Regions from separate parts of the Streptomyces sp. DSM 42067 genome, predicted to be linked through region 3. Evidence: riboswitches for the same ligand, from Rfam matches in the RefSeq annotation. Region 3 holds a riboswitch; each other region holds the start of a gene.

Region 1 (3,977 bases), 2.3 Mb from region 3:
GGGCGGATGCCGCCCTCGACCGGCTGGCCAAGCTGGTCGCCGAGGGTCTCGAGGAGCTTCCCGAGACCGTCTGACGGCAACAGGTGAATTGCGGCGGAGCCGCGCCGGCCTCTTTATTCGGAGGCGGCGCGGCTCCGCCCTTTTTACGCCATGCGCTCCGAAGCGCGCGCCATGCCTTCCGAAGCTCGGCCGGAATTCCCTGCACCCCGAGAAAATGGGCAGCAAAAAAGAACCCCCACCGAATATCCCTCTTTGTATACGGCGCCTCTGTTAATGCCGCGGGCTCACAGTGTTTACGGCGTGTTGCGAACCCCTCACACGGTCTCCGCGATCCGGAAAACGGAGCCGGTGGGCGGCGCTGAACCGTTCTGTGTGCAGGGTGGTCAGCGACCGCGCCCGTTCGGCGTCACCGCGGGCCACGGCGTCGACGATCGCGCCGTGCTCGGCCCACGCCTCCACGGGATGGGCGGGGGTCTCGACTGTGTACATCCAGGCGATCTTGTGCCGGAGCTGAGTGAGCAGCGACGTCAGCCCCGGGCTGCCCGAGGCCTGCGCGAGCGTCTCGTGGAACCAGCCGCCCAGCGACCGCAGATCTTCGCTGTGGCCCCGCCTGGCGCGCTCCTGGCCCAGTCGGACCAGGCCACGCAGCACCTTCAGATGCGCCTCGGTACGACGCTGTGCCGCGCGCGCAGCGCCGAGCGGCTCGAGCAGCGTACGGATCTCCAGCACGTCGGCGGCCTCCTGCTCGGTGGGCTCGGCGACACAGGCGCCCGCATGCCTGCGGGTGACGACGAATCCTTCCGCCTCCAGCGTGCGCAGGGCCTCGCGCACCGGGACACGGGACACCCCGTACCGGCGCGCGAGCAGTTCCTCGGTGAGACGGCTGCCGCGCTCGTAGACACCCGCGACGATGTCATCCCGGATGGCCGTGCATACCGAGTGCGCGGGAATGTGCATGACCGGACCTCCGCCTTAATCCCCGCGAAACGCGGTCGATTGACGCCTGTTGACTGACTCTATTGCAGCGGGCGGGAATTTCCGACGGCGGGCTGGAATCCATGGATATTTTTTGGACAAATCGGCGCTCGGAAACGACGAAAGCCCCGGCTCGATGAGCCGGGGCTTCCATGAAGCGGGGCGTTCTGCCCGGTCCGTTCTCCGGTCAGTGCTTCACGCGCGTCCGCTCTCGCGTCAGACCTTCACGCCGTGCGAGCGCAGATAGGTGAGCGGGTCGATGTCCGAGCCGTACTCCTCGGTGGTCCGGACCTCGAAGTGCAGGTGCGCTCCGGTCACGTTGCCGGTTGCGCCGGAGAGGGCTATCCGCTGGCCCGGCGTGACCGTCTGGCCGACGGAGACGGCGATGGACGACAGGTGACCGTACTGGGTGTACGTGCCGTCGTTCATCTTGATGACGACCTCGTACCCATACGAACCGCCCCAGCCTGCGGTGACGACGGTGCCGGAGCCGACAGCGCGGACCGCCGTACCGGACGCTGCGTGGAAGTCGACGCCGGTGTGGCTGCCGGACGACCACAGCGACCCGCCCGCCTTGTAGCCGGTGGAGACATAGGAGCCGGCGATCGGGCTGACGTAGGAGTTGAGGCGCTTGCGCTCGGCCTCGCGGGCGGCGCGCTCCTTGGCCGCACGCTCCTTGGCCTCGCGCTCCTTCTTGGCCTTCGCCTCGGCCTTGCGCTTCTCCTCGGCGGCCTTCTTCTTGGCGGCGGCCTCCTCGGCGGCCTGCTGCTGTGCGACGGCCTGAGCGTCGATCTTGTCAGCGACGGACTCGCCGAGGGTGACGGCCTGGATCAGCCCGGTCTGCTCGACGGAGGCATCGGCAGCCTGGGCCGGGGTGGCGAAGCCGGCGATGACGCCGGTGGTGGTGAGTGCCGCGACACGTGCCGCGCTTGCGGTCCTGCGGGTGATGGGGGTACCTCCCAGGCCCTTGAGGCGCTGGGGCAGGCTCGGACGACGATGCTTCCCGGTGGCGCGTGTGAACGCCATGTAGTGGCTGGTCCTTTCCTTCCTTCTCGCCTACCGGGTTAGCTGACGGGTTCGGAGCAGGAAGGTCTCCTACGGGCTCCCTCGATACGACTCAAGGGCCCCCGATTCACCCCAGGGACTTGGGCTCCTCCTGCGTCGAAGTCGACGGGAGGGTGGGTCCCCGGCTCCCCTGGCTCACGCCGTCCGGGGACTCGGCGATGACTGTCCGGTGCCGCGGCGCGGCGCACTGCCTGACGAACAGCCGGACCGACGCTAAACGGGACATCTTTCAATCAACAAACGCAGCATGGGATTTGTAGTGCATCCCACAGGGCAGACAGGCAACCTCCGCTACATTTCGGACAAACGAGAACCCCGGTGGCTCTGCAGCCACCGGGGTCTCTTCGGGTCCGTGTGGGGCCCTGTGCAGGTCCGTGTGGGGCCCTGTGCGGGCTGTGCGGGGCCTGTGCGGGCTAAGCGGCCCCGTCCGCGCCGCGCGGACGGGGCCGCTTAGCCCGTGACAACCGTCACTTCACCGATTCCGAGCGCCCTGACCGGCTCCTCGATCTGGGAGGCGTCACCCACGAGAACGGTCACCAGGCGGTCCACCGGGAAGGCGCTGACAACCGCCGCCGTGGCCTCGACGGTGCCGGTCGCGGCGAGCTGCTGGTACAGCTGCGCCTGGAAGTCGTCAGGGAGGTGCTGCTCGACCTGGTCGGCCAGCGTGCCCGCAACGACTGCCGCGGTCTCGTACTTGAGCGGGGCGACGCCGACGAGGTTGTGCACGGCGGCGTCGCGCTCGGCGTCCGTGAGACCTTCGGCGGCGAGCGTACGCAGCACCTTCCACAGGTCGTCCAGCGCAGGGCCCGTGTTCGGGGTGTCGACCGAGCCGCTGATGGCGAGCATCGCGGCGCCGCTGCCGTCCGGCGCGGAGCGCAGAACCTGCCCGAACGCCCTTACGCCGTAGGTGTATCCCTTCTCCTCGCGCAGGACGCGGTCCAGGCGAGAGGTGAGCGTGCCGCCCAGGCAGTAGGTGCCGAGCACCTGGGCCGGCCAGACGCGGTCGTGCCGGTCCGGGCCGATACGGCCGATGAGCAGCTGCGTCTGGACCGCGCCGGGGCGGTCCACGATGACGACGCGCCCGGTGTCGTCGGCGGTCACCGGCGGCACGGGGCGGGGCTCGGCGGACGAGCCGGTCCAGGTGCCGAGGGAGTCCGCGAGGAGTGCGTCCAGGTCGGTGCCGGAGAGGTCGCCCACCACGACGGCGGTGGCCGTGGCGGGGCGTACGTGCTTCTCGTAGAAGGCACGCACGGCCGCCGAGTCGATGCCCGCGACCGTCTCCTCCGTACCCTGGCGGGGGCGGGACATGCGCGATTCCGCCGGGAACAGCCCCTTGGAGAGCTCCTTGGCCGCGCGGCGGGCCGGGTTGGCGGTCTCGTGCGGGATCTCGTCGAGCCGGTTGCGCACCAGCCGCTCGACCTCGCTGTCCGCGAACGCGGGCGCCCTGAGCGCGTCGGCGAGCAGGCCGAGGGCCTTCGGCAGCCGGGAGACGGGGACTTCGAGCGAGAGCCGTACGCCAGGGTGGTCGGCGTGCGAGTCGAGCGTGGCGCCGCAGCGCTCCAGCTCGGCAGCGAACTCCTCGGCGGAGTGCTTGTCGGTGCCCTCGGAGAAGGCACGGGCCATGATCGTGGCGACGCCGTCCAGGCCGGCGGGCTCGGCGTCCAGCGGGCTGTCGAGGAGGATCTCGACAGCGACGACGTGCTGGCCGGGGCGATGGCAGCGCAGCACCGTGAGGCCGTTGTCGAGGGTGGTGCGGTCGGGCGCCGGGAAGGCCCAGGGCCTGGCGGGCCCGGCCTGCGGCTGCGGGTGGAATTCCATGGTCGCGGCCTCGGTCACTTCGCCGCCTCCTCGTCTGCGGTCTCGTCGGTGTCCTCGGCGGTCTCGTCCGCGGTTTCAGGATGCGCGAGAGGTTCGTAGACGAGCACCGCGCGGTTGTC
Region 2 (3,977 bases), 570 kb from region 3:
CTTCTTGAGGGTGTGGTAGACCTCGGTGCCCCAGCGCAGGGCCTCGGAGAAGGACTCCGCGCCGATCGGGGCGATCATGAACTCCTGGATGTCCACGTTGGAGTCGGCGTGCGAGCCGCCGTTCAGGATGTTCATCATCGGCACCGGCAGCAGGTGCGCGTTGGGACCGCCCAGGTAGCGGAAGAGCGGGAGGTCGGAGGCCTCGGAGGCGGCGTGGGCGACGGCGAGCGAGACGCCGAGGATGGCGTTGGCGCCGAGCGAGGACTTGTCCGGGGTGGCGTCCAGGTCGAACATCGCCTGGTCGATCAGGCGCTGCTCGGTGGCGTCGTACCCAACGAGCTCCGGGCCGATCTGCTCGATGACGGCGAGGACGGCCTTCTCGACGCCCTTGCCGCCGTAGCGGTTGGCGTCTCCGTCACGGAGCTCGAGGGCCTCGAACGCACCGGTGGAAGCACCGGACGGTACGGCGGCACGACCGGTGCTGCCGTCGTCGAGGCCGACCTCGACCTCGACCGTGGGGTTGCCTCGGGAGTCCAGGATTTCCCGGGCTACGACGACGTCGATGGACGGCACGAGCATCTCCTTCTGGGATGTGACGCTGGAAGTGCGGGGCTGTGTTTCTTTAGGCCTTGCGACAAGAGCCTATCCGGCTCCGGGGCGACGGCCAGCCGACCGACCGGCCCCTGGACAAAACTGAGAGCAAATTGTTTCTGAACGAAACAAAGTTCCTCGCTCCTGCCGGTACGGGTACGGCCTCACCCCGGCGCGTACGGGGGAACACGCACCGGGGTGAGGGGTTCGGGGAAGCCTCAGGGTTCGGGGAAGCCTCAGCCGAGGTGGAGCTGCTGACCCGGGTAGAGCTGGTTGCAGTCCGCGACGACGTCCTTGTTCAGCTCGTACAGCTTCTTCCAGCCGCCCTTGACCTTGTGGTCCTTGGCGATCGTGCCGAGGGTGTCGCCGTTCTCGACCTGGTACTCGCCGTCGCCCTTCTTGACCGTCTCGCCGGTCGGGGTCTCGACGGTCGCAGTGCTCTCCTCGGAGCCGGGGGCGGCCTGCTCCTCCGTGCTCGGCGCGGTCTCCGTGGTGGTGCTGGGCGCGCTCTCGGCGGTGGTGCCGGGGGTGGTCGTGCTAGGCGTGGCCGTGCTCTCGGTGGTGGTGCTGGGAGTGGTCGTGCTCGGCGTGGGCGCGCTCTGCGTGGGCGCGCTCTCGTTCGACTCGCTCTGCTGAGTCGCGTCGCCCTGCTGAGTGGGGTCGCCCTGCTGGGTCGCATCGCCCTGCTGGGTCGCGTCGCTCGGCTGGGTCGTGGCGGAGTCCGTGGTGCCCGCGCTCGAACCGCCCTCGTACGGGGTGTTGGAGAGACCCACGCCACAGCTCGGCCAGGCGCCCTTGCCCTGACCGGCCAGGACCTTCTCGGCGACGGCTATCTGCTGCTCCTTGGTGGCCTTGTCGGCCGTGGCGGCGTACTCCGTACCGCCGTACGCGGCCCAGGTGGAGGTCGAGAACTGCAGGCCGCCGTAGTAGCCGTTGCCGGTGTTGATGGACCAGTTGCCGCCCGACTCGCACTGGGCGACGGCGTCCCACTCGGCGGCGGTGGCGGCGGAGGCGGAGCCGGCCGTCATCAACGGGGCGGCGATGGCGACACCGGTGACACCGGCGAGCGCGGCGATACGAGAAGTCCGGCTGAGAACGGACGAGCGACGGTGGTTGCCCTTGCTGGAACGCAGCATGGAGTGATCCCCTCACCGACGCCTGCGAGGTGAGCTGTCGGGTTCGGGCCGAGTGAGTGCCCGGTCGCACGTGGTTGCGCACGACTTCACCCCAAGCCGGTTCCTGCAGTCGTCAGCCGACACCGTGTGCTCAGCTGCTCAACTGCCGTTGCCGGCGCAAACCTTGGGTCCCCCGCTCCTGCCTACGGCGCTGGACGCGACGACTGAACCCGTATGGCCGCTGGCAGGATTCGGCGTAACGACCGCGGGTGCCCGCTATGGCGAGCGGTCACGACCGTAAACATCCGCTTCGGCGGATATCAAAGACGATCAGGGCTTCTGAGACGCATCTCTCAGCCCCACCAAAACGGACAATTGGCCCTGAACTATAGCTATTTATCGATCGACTCGAGACCGAGATCCAGGGTCTGACCGGGGAGGATGAGGTCCGGGTCATCGCCCACGGTCTTCTTGTTCTCGTCATAGAGAGCGGTCCATCCGCCCTCGACGTCATGGGCGTCGGCGATCGCCCAGAGGTTGTCGCCCGTGCGCACGGTGTACGAGCCGTCGTCGCCGCGGTCCGTGTCGGAGCGTGAGGCGTGACGGCCGGAGGAGTCGGAGGAGCGGGTGTCCTCCAGGCCCTCCTGGGCGGTTTCGCCCCGATGGCGGCCGGTTCCCGTACCGGAGTCCGCGGAGTTGGAGGACTCAGCGGACTCGGAGGGCGAATCACCCTCATTCTGGGCAGACTCATCAGACTTGCCCGACTCGTCCGAATTACCCGATTCTGACTCGCCGGAGGCTTCCGACCCTTCGGCAGCCTTCGGGGAGTCGTCGGTCGGCTCGGCGGACTCCGCCTCGTCCGACGGGCCGGACGAGGCGTCGGACGAGGGGCTCGATGTGTCCTCCGACACACCCGGGTCGACGTCCGCCGCCGCCCCGCCCTGGGAGAGACCCACGAGCAATGCGCACGTCGGCCAGGCCTTGGGACCCTGGTCCGCGAGGATCTTCTCGGCGACGGCTATCTGCTGCGAACGGCTCGCCTCATCGGCGCTCGGGGCGTAGTCGAGGCCGCCGTAGTTCTCCCAGGTCTCCTGCGTGAGCTGTAGGCCGCCGTAGTGGCCGTCGCCCTCGTTCGCGCTCCACGCGCCACCGCTCTCGCACTCGGCGAGCCGGTCCCAGGTGGTGGCGTCCGCGGCGCCGGCGCTGGTGGCACCGAGCAACGGGATCGCGATGGCCGATCCGGTCACCCCCGCCGCGACGATGAGGGCCGGAGCCTGGCGGGGGCGACGGTGTCGGCCGTTCCCGGAGAGCATGCGGTTGCCTTTCGCGGTCGGGGACTTACCCGGCCGACGGAGCCAACCGGGCAAGACTGGGTCGACTGGGACAGTTGATACCCGAGTCGACCGTGAAAGTAGCGGGAGTCGAACGCTTGTCACAAGTCGATGCAGCGGAGATCACGTGAAAGTCACAAGGTTGACGGACCATCAGCTGCAGCTCGGAGTCTGTCCCGGCCGGGCCCGCCGCTGCTACGGCGTGAAGCGCACCGGCAGTGTCCGCAGCCCTCGCATGATGAGCCCGCCGCGCCATCTCAAATCGTCCGGAACCGCATCGAGTTGCAGGTCAGGAAGGCGCGTCAGCAGCGTGGCGATGGCTGTCTGCCCCTCCAGCCGGGCGAGGGGAGCGCCCAGGCAGTAGTGGATGCCGTGCCCGTATCCGAGGTGCTGGTTGTCGCGCCGGGCCAGGTCGAGGGTGTCGGGCTCGGCGAACCGCTCGGGATCGCGGTCGGCGGCGGCGAGTACGACGAGGACGGGGTCGCCGGGCTCGATGTGCTGCCCCCCGATGGTGAGCGCCTCGGTCGCGAACCTCCAGGTGGCGAGCTCCACCGGGCCGTCGTAGCGGAGGAGTTCCTCGACCCCCGTGGCGAGCAGGTCCGTCTCGCCTGCCGCGAGGGACTTCTGCAGCCGCTCGCGCTGGACGGGGTTGCGCAGCAGGGCGTAGATGCCGTTCCCGATGAGGTTGACGGTGGTCTCGAACCCCGCGAAGAGAAGAATGAACGCCATCGCGGCGGCCTCGTTCTCGGTGAGGTGCTCACCGTGGTCGGAGGCGCGGATGAGCCCGGAGATGAGGTCGTCGTCGCCGTCCTGGCGCAGTCCTTCGCGCTTACGGTGAATCAGCTCGGCGAGATAGCCGCGCATCTTCTTCACGGACCGCGCGACGCCCCCGCGCGGTCCGCCGCCGTGCCGGATCATCATGCCCGCCCAGTCCCGGAAG
Region 3 (3,977 bases):
GCGCCGCTCCTCCCTTGCGGCTGCGGCCACCCATCTCGTGCCGCTGAGAGCGCGGGATGATGGAAGGAGAGGAGCATTCACCATGCGAGCACAACGCGCGAGGCGTCTCGTCGCAGTGTCCGCGGCCAGCGTTCTGATGGCCGGCAGCGCTGCGATCAGCGCAGCAGGCACGGCCGCAGCAGCAACCCCTGCCGTGGACACTCATGTGACCACCAACCACTGCGATCGCGGTTACTGGGGCGGACGCTGCTTCGATCACCGCGATCACCGCGATCACCGCGATCACCGATTCGACCACCGATTCGATCATCGCTTCGACCACCGCTTCGATCACGGCTTCGTGATCATCGTCGTGGGCTAGCAGGGGCCGCGCCCGGGTCGGCTTTGGCCGGCTCGGGCGCTGTCGCGTATGTTGACGCTGCGCGCGCGGGGGGTTACGCGTCGTCGGTAGCCGGGCGCGCACGGCCGGACCCTCACCGGCTCGGACGGCACCTACTACCGCAGGGCCCCGGCCGCCATAGTCGACCTGAAGGCCGCCGTCCGGTACTGCGAGCCAACAAGGGCCGTATCCCCGGCCGTCCTACTCGTCCCACGCCTGGATCAGCGTCTGATCGACGATCTTGCCGTCTCGTAGCGACATCATGGAGCTGGCCAGCACCTTGACGCCGTCCGGGTACTCGCAGGACTCGGTGAAGGCGACGTGGTCGCCCTGGACCACGCACTGTTCCAGCTTGTGGGTCATCTCGCGGCCGTAGATGTCGTTCAGCATCTCGCTGATCTGGTTGCGGCCGTGCTTGATCAGTGGGTGGCTGGGCTGCGTGTTGCGGTCGACGACGCGGACTTCCGCATCGTCCGCGTAGAGCGACAGGAGCGTGTCCGCGTTGTGGCCTTCGATGCCCTGGCGCAGGATTTCGGTGTCGAAGGCGGGGCTCGCCGAGGTGCCCATGGTGACCTCCTTCTGACCCTTCTGACCCTTCTGACCCCTCCTTCGAGGCTCCTCCGCGGGATGGGCCACGGCAACCGGTGCCGGTGCCACAACCGCTCGCCCGGCCTTCGCGTGGCCATATCCGCCCGCCCGGCCGCCGCGGGGCCTTCGCCCGGCCTCCGCGGGGCCGCCGGCCGAGGGCAGGGGAAGGCCGGCGGCCCCTCCCGCACAACCGGTGCGCGGCCCGGTGCACGACCGGTGCGCCTGCGTTGTGCGGGTCCGCCGTCAGTGGACCGCCGCCGTTTGCGCGCCGGGAGCGTGCGAGTGGAACCGGCGTGAGTGCGCGGTTCACACGGGGCGCGAACCGGGCTGGTCAAAGGTGTCCCGCGCATGGCGTACACTTGTACTTACCGACGCGGGGTGGAGCAGCTCGGTAGCTCGCTGGGCTCATAACCCAGAGGTCGCAGGTTCAAATCCTGTCCCCGCTACTGAAGCCCGAGGGGCCGGAACCAGATGTGGTTCCGGCCCCTCGGCGTGTTGCAGGCGCATTGAGCCGCGGTGCTCACTCCGGCGGCCCACCACAGGTCGCCACCCGTGCCGCGGCGGGAATGCCGTGAGTGGGACGCGGCGACGGGCGCGGACGTGGACGCGGCAGGAGACGAGCGGTGCGGAAGCGAGGAGGGCGCGACGCAGGGGAGCACGGCGGCGAGCCCGACCGGGAACGTGGCTGGGCAGACGGCTGGGACGCCGGAGAGGGCGTAGGGGCGGGGCGGGACGACGAGCGGCGGGCGTTTGCGATCGTCCGGACCTTCGTGCGGTTCCTGCCCGCGTTGCTCATCGTCGCCGGGACCCTCTACGACGTCCTCATGCCGTCGGCCTTCACGGGGGCGCCCCTCTTGACCGCAGCCCCGCTGGTCGCCGCCGCTCTCTACTCGCTCCGCGGCACGGTGGTGGCGGGGAGCGCCTCGCTCGTCGCCGTGCTCGCCGTGCGCCTGCACCCCGGCGCTTCTTCGAGGGTCCGCACGCCATGCTGGCCTCCCTCGCGGCGGAGGTGCGCCGGCACAGCGGTGGCGGGATGGGGGACGACATGGTGCTGCTGGCGGTACGGCGCCCGTGAGCATCGCGGTGTCGGTGAGCATCGCGGTGTCGGTGAGCGGTGCGGCGTCCGTGAGCGGTACGGCGTCTGGGAGCGGGCCGACCACATCACCTTCCGTGACCGAACGACCCCCCTCCGCATAACAACTGACACACCGTCAAGTAAGTGCCCGATGCGGCCGGGCGGTCAACTCGCCCGATTCCGCCCGGTCCCGCCCTGTTAAGTCCAGACCAAAGCGTTAACGATCAGCCGGAACGGCTTGGAATTCAGTACCCCCGTCTATTAACGTTCGATAACGCAGCGCGGTCGTCCCAGCCGTCACAAGAGGCGGCTCCGTGCGCACGCGCCGAATCCCGTAAGGGAACCGGGGAACCACCAACTTGGGGTGAATCGGGCGCCTTTACCGCAAAAGGCGTTCGTAGGAGACCTTCCTGCTCCGAACCCGTCAGCTAACCCGGTAGGCGAGAAGGAAGGAAAGGAGCGCGCCCCAGTGGCGTCCAACCCGCCTGCCCCGCAACCCCCGTTCGCGCCGTACGACCCTGACGGCGCCGGCTTCGACACCGGAACCGGCACGGGCTTCGACACAGCAACCAGCACCGGATTCGACAGAGGAACCGGCAGCGGCTTCGACACGGGCACCGGCTTCGGCCCCGGCTTCCGCCAGGGCGAGGGGCCCTGGGAGGAATGGAACCCCACTGAGGAGTCCGTCCGGCCCGTCCGCGGTCGGCACCGTGTCATCAAGCAGCGCGGCGGAGGCCTCGCGCGCAGCTCCACGGTTCTCGGTGTGGGAGTCATCGCCGCCGTCGGCGCGGGCGGCATCGCCACCGCGCAGGGCGGCAAGCCGCCGGTGCAGATATCGATGCCCGACCTGTCGTCGGTCACCGAGTCCCTGCCCGGCGTGAGTTCCCTGGTGTCCGACTCGTCGGACTCCGGCACCAACGCCGTCGCGCCCCTCACCGGAGCCGGCGTCACCGCCACCGACGCGGAGCAGGGCACCACGGACGCCGGTGAGGCACTGCGCGCCCGCATCATGCAGCAGGCCGAGCAGCAGCAGGACCAGGCGGAGAGCGCGGCCGCGAAGGCCGCCGAGGAGGCCGCCGCCAAGCAGGCCGCCGAAGAAGCGGCCAAGGAGCGGGAAGCGGCCGAGGCCAAGGCCGCCGCCGAGAAGAAGGCGGCGGAGGAGGAGGCCAGGCGCAAGGCCGAGGCGGAGCGCCTCGCCAAGCTCGCCGCGAGCTACGCCCTCCCCACGTCCTCGTACACTCTGACCTCGCAGTTCGGCGACGCGGGTTCGCTGTGGTCCTCCGGCTACCACACCGGCGTTGACTTCGCGGCCCCCACGGGGACGCCGCTCAAGGCCGTCCACACCGGCACGGTGAAGGAGGCCGGCTGGTCCGGCTCGTACGGCTACCGCACGGTGCTGGAGCTCGAGGACGGCACGGAGATCTGGTACTGCCACCAGTCCTCGATCAGCGTGAGCGTCGGCCAGAAGGTCACCACGGGCGACGTCATCGGCCGCGTGGGCGCCACCGGCAACGTCACCGGCGCGCATCTGCACCTCGAGATCCACCCGGGCGGAGGCGACGGGGTCGACCCGCTCGCCTGGCTGCGCAGCAAGGGCCTGACCCCCTGACGGGAATGGGCCTGAATCCCTGACGGGAATGGGCCTGAATCCCTGACGGGAACGGGCCCAACTCCCAACGGACCTGATAAGGCGCGTCAGGAACGGTAGGGGTTGTACGCGGGATATGGCGCGATGCCGCCGTACGGAACCTGTCCGTACGGCGGCATCGCGCCGTACGGGACCTGCCCCTGCGGATGCCCGTACGGGAGAACGTACGGCGGGACCACCTCCGGCGCCGTCGCCGCGGCCGCGTGGGCCAGCGCGGGCCGTGCCACGTCCTTGCGCCGCCACAGCTCGTGCAGCAGCTCCCGTTCCCGTACGACGAAATCGGATCC
Region 4 (3,977 bases), 3.5 Mb from region 3:
GAGCAGCTGGACACCCTGCTGAGCAGCGCGCCGATCGACTATGTGAAGTGGGACTTCAATCGCTGCTTCACGGATGCCGGGTGGCCGGGGGAACCGTATCCGCAGAGGCTGTGGAACGCGCATGTGCATGCGCTCTATGGGTTGTTGGACCGGCTGCGGGCCGCGCACCCGGGAGTGGCGTTCGAGTCCTGCTCGGGCGGTGGCGGCCGGGTCGATCTCGGCATCATGGCGCGCACGGACCAGGTGTGGACCTCCGACAACACCGACCCGCTGGACCGGCTCGCCATCCAGTACGGCTTCACTCAGGTGCACCCCGCGCGGGTCATGGCGGCCTGGGTCACCGACAGCCCGAACGTCCAGCTCAATGACCGTGTGAGCTCGTTGCGCTTCCGCTTCGTCAGTGCCATGGCCGGGGTGCTCGGGGTCGGCGGCGACCTCACCGAGTGGAGCGACGAGGAGCTCGCCGAGGCCCGTCGGTGGGTGGATCTCTACAAGGAGATCCGCCCCGTCGTGCAGCGCGGCGACCTCTACCGGCTGAGGGCGCCGGAGGGCGGGCTGAGCGCGGTGCAGTACGTCCTCGGGGACGAGGCCGTAGTCCTGGCGTGGTTGGGGGCCCAGCACTACGGCGAGGCGCCCCCGGCGGTCAGGCTGCGAGGGCTCGATCCCGCCGGGTCGTACGAGTGCCTCGAGACCGGCGCGGTGCATCGGGGTGCGGTGCTGCTGCACCACGGTCTGCGGACCGGGCTGCATGGCGACCTGGATGCGGCAGTTATCCGTCTGCGTCGCATCTGACCGATTTAGTCCTCTTTGGGTCATTGGCTCTAACTCGCCCTGCAATAAGGCGTCATGAGTGGCATGCCGTGAGCAGGATCATATTGGTGACGGTGGGTGGCGATCTCCCTTTCGTGACCGCCCCTGAATTTCCGGGGGGTTGGCCGGAATGCGGAGATCGTTAATCCACGGACAGTGACCGGAATTTCCGGGGAAGGATCAAGAACCGGAATCCCGCTGGAATAACCACGCTTGTGTCCGCCATTCCGACTCGCTTACGGTCACGGTCGATCCGGGCGGACGCCGAATCCTGCCATCGCCCGGAATCCCCACTCACACAACGTGTATGGCAGGAGCGGGGGATCCCACAGGTAGAACGCCGGTTCCGGGTATCCGGACCAGCTTGGGGTGAAGTCGCGCCAAAACGCGGCCGGACATCTCCAGTCCGAACCCGACAGCTCACCTCGCAGGCGCCGGAGAGGAATTCGCCATGCCCGCGACCGGTAAGAACCGCCGTTCCAAGTCCCTGCGCTTCACCCGCTCCATAGCCGCCTTCAGCGCGGGGAGTGCCGCACTCGCACTGCCGCTCATCGGCGCCACGGGCGCGTTTGCCGCTCCCGCACAGACCGCCCCGCAGTCCGCGGTCCAGTCCGTTTCCGGAAAGGCCGCCGTCGCGGCCGCCGCCGCCAAGTCGGCCGCGAAGAAGACGTATACGGTGAAGTCGGGCGACTGCCTCGCCGGCATCGCCAGGGAGCAGAAGGTCGCCGGCGGCTGGAAGAAGCTCTACAAGGACAACCGCAAGGCCATCGGCGCCGACCCCACAAAGATCCGCGCGGGCCTCAAGCTCGTCGTCGACGGCAAGGCCGCCGCCTCCGACGACTCGGCCTCCGCTTCCGCGTCCAAGGCCCCGGCCGCTGCCGCCTCCAAGGCGCCTGCCGAAAAGGCGTCCACGACCTCCACTGCTCCCACGGCGACCACCACGGCCACCAACACGGCGCCCGCGGACACGGCAGCCACGACCACCTCCGCCTTCACCGCGCCGATCCCCGGCGCCACCATGAGCACGCCCTACCGCCAGTCGGGCAGCATGTGGTCGAGCGGCTACCACACCGGTGTGGACTTCGTGGCCCCGACCGGCACCAGCCTCAAGGCCGTCGGCGCAGGCACTGTCGTCTCCGCCGGCTGGGCCGGTTCGTATGGCAACCAGGTCGTCATCCAGCTGAGCGACGGTCTGTACGCGCAGTACGCCCACCTGTCCGCCCTCTCCGTCTCGGCCGGCCAGACCGTGACCGCGGGACAGCAGATCGGGCTCTCCGGCTCCACGGGCAACAGCACGGGCCCGCACCTGCACTTCGAGATCCGCACCACGCCGGACTACGGCTCCGACGTCGACCCGCTGGCGTACCTGCGCCAGCACGGCGTCTCCATCTGACGCCACCTCGGTTGCGACAGACCGACACCGATCGACGAGGCCCGGTCAGGCCCCGCACCGCCCCATGGTGTGTCCTGGCCGGGCGCACGTCGTCTCGTCCGTGAGCCGCGGCGACCCTGCCTCTATGAACGGCTGGGCTCTATTCCTGGCTTGGGCGAATCTTGACGAGTGGCATATCTCACCCGCCGTCAACCCCTGCCTACGGTGGCGTAGGTCACTTAGCGAGGTGAAAGATATGCCGACGTGGCAGCAGAGTCGACATTCCTCACCAGTGACGTGATCAGGTCCTACGCAGCGGTCGGCGACAGCTTCACGGAAGGTGTCGGAGACCCCGGTCCCGGCGGGCACTTCGTCGGCTGGGCCGACCGGCTCGCCGTCCTCCTCGACGACCGGGTCCCGGAGCACACCTTCCGCTACGCCAATCTCGCCGTACGCGGCAGGCTCCTCGACCAGATCGTCGCGGAACAGGTCCCGCGGGCCAAGGAACTCGCCCCCGACCTCGTGACGTTCTGCGCAGGCGGCAACGACATCATCCGGCCCGGCACCGACCCCGACGACGTCGCGGAACGCTTCGAGCGGGCCGTCGCCGACCTCGCGTCGGCCGCGGGCAGCGTCCTGATCGCCACGGGCTTCGACACTCGCGGCGTACCCGTGCTGAAGCACCTGCGCGGCAAGATCGCCACGTACAACCTGCACTTGCGGGCCATCGCCGACCGGTACGGGTTCCCCGTCCTCGACCTGTGGTCGCTCAAGACCATCCAGGACCGCAGGGCTTGGGACCCCGACCGGCTGCACCTGTCGCCCGAGGGCCACACCCGTGTCGCCCTGCGCGCCGCACAGGTGCTCGGACTCGAGGTGCCCGCCGACCCGGACCAGCCCTGGCCCCCGGAACCGCCGCGCGGCTCCCTCGATGTGCGCCGCGACACGATCCACTGGGCCCGCGAGTACCTCGTGCCGTGGATCGGACGGCGGCTGCGCGGCGAGTCCTCCGGGGACCACGTCGAGGCGAAGAGACCGGATCTGCTGCCTCTGTAGGGGCATCTCGGGGGTCTTGGGGACCGGGGGTGCGGTGAGCGTTGTGGGCAGTCGTTCCGCTGGGGAACGGGTGGGCACAATGGTGGGCACAACCCCACGACGGTGGGTTCGTCACGTACGGCCTGAGCCCCGTCACGGGCCTCCGGCCCGGAGCCGGGGCGCGTCCGGCGCCGGGGTGCGTCCGGAACCGTGGGGCCCGCCCGGCGGGTCACCGTGCCGTAGCCATCAACGCCTTCCGCTCAAGGCCCAGTTCCCGGGCGAGAGCCTCGTCGACCCACTTCGTCATGCGCGCACGGGACAGCGTGCCGTCGTAGGCAGTCATCTGGACCGCGAGCCCGTCCAGCAGCGCGGTCAGACGCAGGGCCGCGGCCATGGGGTCCGGGCAGCGGAACTCGTCGGCCGCCACGCCCTCCGCGATCACCTCGGCGAGCGCCGCCTTCCACTGCTGGTCGAGACCGCGCGTCACCTCGCGCAGCGCGGGATCGCGCAGGGCCCCCGCCCAGCCCTCGATCCACAGCCGCCACCCCTTGGCCTGCCCGGTCGGCGCGTACCAGCGGACGGCGGTACGCAGGCGGCGTACCGCCGTCGTGCGTCTGCCCAGCAGCCTGCGCAGATGCGCGAGATCGCCCTCGGCGGCATGTGTGAACGCGGCGGCGACCAGCTGTTCCTTGGTCGAGAAGTGATAGAGCACCAGGGCGTTGCTGACCCCGAGGGCGGAGGCCACATCGGCGATGCGCAC

Evidence for each region. Region 3 has a riboswitch for cyclic di-AMP ahead of ACSMXV_RS20900 (M23 family metallopeptidase). Riboswitches for the same ligand answer to the same signal wherever they lie in the genome.
Region 1: another riboswitch for cyclic di-AMP. It lies ahead of ACSMXV_RS31030 (M23 family metallopeptidase); the one in region 3 lies ahead of ACSMXV_RS20900 (M23 family metallopeptidase).
Region 2: another riboswitch for cyclic di-AMP. It lies ahead of ACSMXV_RS18300 (transglycosylase family protein); the one in region 3 lies ahead of ACSMXV_RS20900 (M23 family metallopeptidase).
Region 4: another riboswitch for cyclic di-AMP. It lies ahead of ACSMXV_RS35910 (M23 family metallopeptidase); the one in region 3 lies ahead of ACSMXV_RS20900 (M23 family metallopeptidase).

The regions. Positions count from the first base shown of each region.
Region 1 is NZ_CM147706.1:6,853,584-6,857,560, reverse strand. Features, by position in the region: gene ACSMXV_RS31040 (HPr family phosphocarrier protein) at 1-74, shown strand, start outside; gene ACSMXV_RS31035 (GntR family transcriptional regulator) at 271-957, opposite strand; gene ACSMXV_RS31030 (M23 family metallopeptidase) at 1,192-2,001, opposite strand; cyclic di-AMP (ydaO/yuaA leader) riboswitch at 2,015-2,208, opposite strand; gene ACSMXV_RS31025 (M16 family metallopeptidase) at 2,491-3,876, opposite strand; gene ACSMXV_RS31020 (M16 family metallopeptidase) at 3,873-3,977, opposite strand, start outside.
Region 2 is NZ_CM147706.1:3,985,116-3,989,092, forward strand. Features, by position in the region: gene eno (phosphopyruvate hydratase) at 1-579, opposite strand, end outside; gene ACSMXV_RS18300 (transglycosylase family protein) at 828-1,727, opposite strand; cyclic di-AMP (ydaO/yuaA leader) riboswitch at 1,732-1,927, opposite strand; gene ACSMXV_RS18305 (transglycosylase family protein) at 2,099-3,019, opposite strand; gene ACSMXV_RS18310 (cytochrome P450 family protein) at 3,233-3,977, opposite strand, start outside.
Region 3 is NZ_CM147706.1:4,555,224-4,559,200, reverse strand. Features, by position in the region: gene ACSMXV_RS20920 (hypothetical protein) at 83-361, shown strand; partial or broken gene ACSMXV_RS20915 (subtype B tannase) at 452-588, shown strand; gene ACSMXV_RS20910 (nuclear transport factor 2 family protein) at 581-946, opposite strand; tRNA gene ACSMXV_RS20905 (tRNA-Met) at 1,340-1,413, shown strand; cyclic di-AMP (ydaO/yuaA leader) riboswitch at 2,356-2,500, shown strand; gene ACSMXV_RS20900 (M23 family metallopeptidase) at 2,512-3,651, shown strand; gene ACSMXV_RS20895 (PrsW family intramembrane metalloprotease) at 3,738-3,977, opposite strand, start outside.
Region 4 is NZ_CM147706.1:8,022,134-8,026,110, forward strand. Features, by position in the region: gene ACSMXV_RS35905 (alpha-galactosidase) at 1-792, shown strand, start outside; cyclic di-AMP (ydaO/yuaA leader) riboswitch at 1,079-1,259, shown strand; gene ACSMXV_RS35910 (M23 family metallopeptidase) at 1,262-2,203, shown strand; gene ACSMXV_RS35915 (SGNH/GDSL hydrolase family protein) at 2,447-3,238, shown strand; gene ACSMXV_RS35920 (TetR/AcrR family transcriptional regulator) at 3,447-3,977, opposite strand, start outside.